2 regions of the Paenibacillus sp. BIC5C1 genome follow, and region 2 is predicted to be linked to the other one. Evidence: riboswitches for the same ligand, from Rfam matches in the RefSeq annotation. Region 2 holds a riboswitch; the other holds the start of a gene.
The links. A riboswitch is a leader RNA that binds a small molecule or an ion and turns the genes downstream of it on or off. The one in region 2 is predicted to bind thiamine pyrophosphate.

Region 1: another riboswitch for thiamine pyrophosphate. It lies ahead of thiC (phosphomethylpyrimidine synthase ThiC); the one in region 2 lies ahead of RS891_RS19005 (thiamine phosphate synthase).

Annotation. Positions count from the first base shown of each region.
Region 1 covers NZ_CP135922.1:726,179-729,349, reverse strand. Annotated here, with positions in the region: gene thiC (phosphomethylpyrimidine synthase ThiC) at 74-1,858, opposite strand; TPP riboswitch at 2,233-2,346, opposite strand; gene RS891_RS03470 (IclR family transcriptional regulator) at 2,466-3,171, opposite strand, start outside.
Region 2 covers NZ_CP135922.1:4,287,898-4,291,068, reverse strand. Annotated here, with positions in the region: gene RS891_RS19010 (ABC-F family ATP-binding cassette domain-containing protein) at 1-1,228, shown strand, start outside; TPP riboswitch at 1,294-1,403, shown strand; gene RS891_RS19005 (thiamine phosphate synthase) at 1,627-2,313, shown strand; gene thiO (glycine oxidase ThiO) at 2,318-3,171, shown strand, end outside.

The sequences.
Region 1 (3,171 bases), 3.5 Mb from region 2:
GCTCTTCTCCGCGATCACGGAGAGGAACGGCTTTTTACCATGTCAGGCTGCTCAGATTGCGCTATAACAGCGCCTAAGAGCGTGTCCGGTATTCCTCAGCCTTTTCCAACATGCCCGCTGCCACGGCCTCATTTTCGGACAAACCTTTGTCTGCGGCAAAAGCACGAATATCCTGCGTAATGCGCATGCTGCAAAATTTCGGCCCACACATGGAGCAGAAATGGGCTTCTTTGGCCCCTTCCGCCGGCAACGTCTCATCGTGGTAGGATAGCGCACGTTCCGGATCCAGCGATAGGTTGAACTGATCCCTCCAGCGGAATTCAAAGCGTGCTTTGGACAGCGCATCGTCCCGCCGCTGGGCACGCGGGTGACCTTTCGCCAGATCAGCGGCATGAGCAGCGATCTTGTAGGCAATAACGCCTTCCCGCACATCATCCTTATTGGGCAGGCCCAGATGTTCTTTTGGCGTAACATAACAGAGCATGGACGTACCAAACCAGCCGATCATCGCTGCTCCAATTGCCGAGGTAATATGGTCATATCCCGGTGCAATATCGGTCGTCAGCGGACCCAGCGTATAGAAAGGCGCCTCCTTGCAAATCTCCATTTGCAGATCGACATTCTCCTTAATCTTGTGCATCGGCACATGTCCCGGACCTTCAATCATCACCTGCACATCATGCTTCCAGGCGATTTGTGTTAGTTCACCAAGCGTAGCCAGTTCCGCCATCTGGGCTTCATCATTTGCATCGTAGATACTTCCTGGGCGCAGTCCGTCTCCGAGCGAGAACGCCACGTCATACCTTTTCATAATTTCGCAGATTTCTTCAAAATGGGTGTATAGAAAATTTTCCTGATGATGCGCAAGGCACCATGCTGCCATGATGGACCCGCCCCGTGACACAATACCCGTCATACGTTTGGCGGTCATCGGAATATAACGCAGCAGCACACCTGCATGGATTGTAAAATAGTCCACACCCTGCTCTGCCTGCTCAATGAGCGTATCACGATACAACTCCCAGGTCAGTGCTTCAGCTTCTCCATTGGCCTTCTCCAGCGCCTGATAGAGCGGTACTGTTCCAATCGGCACAGGTGAATTGCGGATGATCCATTCCCGGGTCGTATGAATGTCTTTGCCTGTGGACAGATCCATCACGGTATCCGATCCCCAGCGTACCGCCCAGGTCATCTTCTCCACCTCTTCTTCGATGGAGGAGGATACCGCAGAGTTGCCGATGTTCGCATTGATCTTCACATGAAAATGACGCCCGATCAGCATCGGCTCACTCTCCGGGTGATTGATGTTTGATGGTAGGATGGCCCTGCCACTCGCCAGCTCCTGCCGCACAAACTCCGGTTCCACCCCCTCACGAATGGCGGCGAACTCCATCTCCGGTGTGATCATCCCCTGTCGTGCATAATGCATCTGGGTCACGCTGCGCCCTGCCTGTGCCCGCAATGGTTTGCCACGCAAGCCCGGATACTCCTCGGCTCCTGCTCGCTTTCCTCCCGGTTTCAATCCGTTATCCTCCGGTTTTACCGTTCGTCCCTGGTAGGCTTCAACATCTTCACGCTCCGTAATCCAGCGGGTACGCAGCGCCGGCAACCCTGCCCGGATATCGGCATGAAATCCGGGGTCGGTCATCGGTCCGCTCGTATCGTAGACACGCAGTGGTTCGTTATGCTCCACTCCTTGAGGAGTATTGGTGTCATGAAGGGCAATTTCACGCTCCGGTACAGCAATGTCCGGTCGTGAGCCCTGAATGTACACTTTGCGGCTGCCCGGGAAGGGCTGAACCCGTCCTGCCGTACCTTTTTCCTTTGCCAACTGCTGATCCTGCTTGTCCTGTCCCATCGCTTCTTGTCCCGTTTGGTTTCCTGTACTCATCGCTCTTGTCTCCTCCTTATTGGTGATTGCCTGGATTGAAATGCTTGCATACGGATCCAAACCATCCAACACATAGAAAAGGAAAGAGCGAACCTACAACACAAAATAGAGACATACAGTTCAAGTAATACAGAATTCGGGGCAAAGGCTATTGGAACCCCATGCTCGCCAATGGCTCCCAGCTCAATATCTAAAAGTAGCTCTGACACTGGCTTCCGCCTATTTACTGTATAAAAAAGCCGGTTCCCGAGGGAACCGGCTTATGTCCATCACCAATAACGCACCTCATTCAGGCTCCATAAGGGAGTCCGTCCATAGGCCACATGATATGGTGTTCGTGGTCGTATCGCCGATTACTTCCCTACGCTGGTATGATCCAGATCAGGTGCAAAGGGTCCGGAATCTCATGCGATTCCGTCTCAGTCCGGACAATTCGGACTCCCCCAGTAACGTTAACAAGTTGCTGCATCTAAGCCGCAAATACATATTTAATTATACTGACCCCGTTGGGCCGTCCATTACAGAGTAGCGCAACCGAATCATAAAAACAACCTTTAAATTCCAGAAAATATAATCAGGATAACATAAGTCCCATCTGTGTCGCAGCTTCCTTCAGCACAGGTGCGTATTCATGCAACGTCTCCTGTGAGAGGCGACTAACAGGCCCGGATACTGACAAAGCAGCAGCGATGTTTCCTTTCCGATCCATAATGGGTACAGATACTGCGGCGGCTCCCGGTTCACGTTCCTCATAACTTGTTGCGTAGCCATATTCAAGAATGTCTTTCATCTGTGCCAAATATACTTTGGGATCGATAAATACCGGCCATTCCGGTCCATTCATCAGATCTTCGCGGTCCTCTTCGGTGGCAAAAGCCATCAGCACTTTGCTGGATGCTCCCACAGATAACGGAAGTCTGACGCCCACCGGAGCTACACGACGAATCGCCTGATCACTCTGCACGGCCTGAATGCGAATCCGCTCACTGCCATCACGAAGATATAAACTCACGGTTTCGCCCAGTCGATCTCTGAGCCGCTCCATCGCAGGAAGGAGCAAAATGGCAGGATCATCGCTGCGAGACATATGGGCAGACAGTTCCCAGATGCGTATGCCAAGCCGATACTTCTCAGTTGCAGCATCCCGGATCACGAACCCTTTGTCCTCCAAAGTAGCCATCAGACGATGGACTGTACTCTTGTGCAGACCGATCTGGCTGGCAATTTCCGTGAGTCCCAGATCACTGCGGGTTGTAAAACACAATAATATATCCAGCGCC
Region 2 (3,171 bases):
GGCAGACGCCGATCCGGACAAGCTCGAATTGTTGCTGGAAGAAATGGGAGACATTCAAGAGCAATTGGAGCAAGGTGATTTTTATCTGATTGATGTGAAAGTGGAAGAGATGGCAAATGGACTGGGCTTGTCCGCCATCGGTCTGGATCGTGACGTGGCCGCGCTTAGTGGTGGTCAACGTACGAAGGTATTGCTTGCCAAGCTCTTACTGGAGAAACCAACTGCTCTTCTGTTGGATGAGCCGACGAACTATCTCGATGTGGAACACATCGAATGGCTGACGCGTTACTTGAAGGACTACCCGTATGCATTCATTCTGATTTCGCATGATACGGAATTTATGAATGAGGTCGTTAACGTTATTTATCATCTGGAATTTGCCAAATTGACGCGTTACGCAGCAAACTATAACAAATTCCTTGAAATGGCTGATATGAATAAGGCGCAGCATATTGATGCTTATGAGAAACAGCAGGAGTATATCAAGAAGCAGGAAGATTTTATTCAACGGAACAAAGCCCGTGCTTCTACTTCTGGTCGTGCCAAGAGCCGAGAGAAGCAGCTCGGTAAGATTGAACGGATCGATCGTCCAGACGAAGCGGCCAAACCCACATTCAAATTCAAGGATGCCCGGGCGAGTAGTAAAACCGTCTTTGAAGGCATTGATTTTGAAATTGGATATTCATATGCATTATTGCCCAAGATGACGATGACGATTGAGCGTGGGGAGAAAATTGCCATTGTTGGTTGTAATGGTGTAGGTAAATCCACATTGCTTAAGACTATCTTGGGAAAAATCCCACCAATCAGCGGTAAGACTTTCCTGGGTGACTATCTGGAAACAGCTTATTTCGAACAGGAAGTACGTGCAGGAAACATTACCCCGATTGAAGATGTGTGGAATGAATTTTCTCATCTGACACAGAATGAAGTCCGGGGCCATCTCGCACGTTGTGGATTGAAAAATGAGCATATCACTCGTCCGCTTAATGCGCTTAGTGGTGGTGAACAAGCCAAAGTTCGTTTATGTAAACTTCTGATGCGTGAAAGTAATTGGATTTTGTTCGATGAGCCTACAAACCATTTGGATGTTACGGCTAAAGCAGAGCTGAAACGTGCCTTGCAAGAATTCAAGGGTACCGTGCTGCTCGTATCCCATGAACCTGATTTTTATGAAGATTGGGTTACCAAAACATGGGATGTTGAAGCTTGGTCCGAGAAACAATAACGTAATAAATGGAAATTGTACGGTGACAAAAAAGGGTGTCTATGGTAACATAGGCTACAGCTTCATATGAACACTAGGGGGGCCGCACGATGCGGCTGAGATGGAAGAATGCGATTCCGGACCCTTTGTACCTGATCTGGATCATACCAGCGTAGGGAAGTGGCGCGTTTCAACTAATGACAAAGAGCGTTATCGATGACTTTTGCGATATTGCCTGCAAGATGAATCATGCATCTCTATGTATACAGCGTTGCGATTATGGATGGTTTCTATAGTTGTTATCCGTTATGTATAGAATAATTGCATGCGGCAGTCATTCAGTTGATCCATGAATTTTTAAATTCGTGGCCACTCCCCTACGGGAGTGGCTTTTTTTTTGTTTTATATCAGCTTATATCATGCAAGAGGAGGCGGACAGGACGGCAATCTTCCACGAACATGTAACAACAAAAGCTTTCGAACTGCATGTGGTTTCACCAGGTACAGGAGACATGGACTCTTTTCTGAATATTGCTAAGTATATATGGCAGTGGGTTGATTATATTCACATTCGGGAAAAAAGGCTGTCCTTTGAGCAACAGATGTATTGGGCGCAAAGTCTGAACACACAAGGTGTTCCATCTAACCAAATCATTATGAATGGCTTAGATCGGCTGGATCAACATACGTTGCTTGGTGGTGTGCATTGGGGGCAAACAGTTATTCGCAGTTACGATAAGGATGAGTTGAAGAGAGTCGAGCGGCTGCGCGTAGGCATATCGGTTCATTCTCCGGAAGAAGCAAAAGTTGCAGAAGAACGTGGAGCGGATTATCTCTTTTATGGGCATGTCTATGCTTCAAATAGCAAACCAAATTGCGAACCCAAAGGGCTTAGTGCATTGGCCGAGGTATGCTCCAATGTTTCGATTCCGATAATCGCAATTGGCGGGATTAGAGCTGATAATATTGCTGCCATTCGAACTGCTGGTGCCAGAGGGGCCGCTGTGATTTCAACGATTTGGGCGAACGATGAGCCGAAACTAGCCGCGGCATCATTACGGCAGGCAATCACAGATTCAGAGAAGTACGCCGAACCAGGGAGATGAGATCATGAGAGAGGAAGCAAGAAGTCGAAGCAGGAATCGTTCAGGCTATCATCCAGGAATCGTATCGGGAAGTAAAGTTGGAGCGGAAGTTCGAGGCAAGATTCATGCAGAAACCATTATTGTAGGCGGAGGCGTTATCGGTTGTGCCATCGCATATGAACTCGCTACCCGAGGACATGATGTTCTTCTGGTTGAGCGGGCGCGAATTGCTGGGGGAACTTCCTGTGCAGCCGCCGGGATGCTTGCTGCTGACAGTGAGGCATTCACTCATGCTGTAATGGCGAAGCTTGCACGGAAGAGTAGAGCTTTGCTTCATGAGCAGAAGGAACGAATCAGTTCGCTTAGCGGAGTGGAGATGGGACTGCAACAGCATGGTTTTATTACTCCTTTTCGTTCATACTGTGAGGTCACCAGTTACAAAAATAATCGATCGTCTACCTTATCTACAGAACATATTTGGTGGGATCGTGTCGCTGTCCAACAGGAAGCTTCATGGTTAAACAGGGATACGTATGGAGCATATTACAGACCCTCCGAGAGCGAGGTCCTTCCCGTCAATCTAACACAGGCTTATATCAGATCGGCTCAAGCTATGGGTGCGAGGGTGATGGAAGGTGTACAGGATGTCCGTTTGCATACGAATGTAAACGGTGTACAAGGAATCGAGACTTCAATAGGAACAATGACATCGAGAAATGTGATTATTGCTTCAGGGTTACAAGGTGATGAATTGATGAGACATGTTGGCCTGAAATCGCCTATTTTGCCTGTGAAAGGGGAGATTGCAGCGGTGCAGTTTTCACCCGACTATGTCGGTTACAGACCTGACAAAACGGTGTATGCAGAGGATATATATAT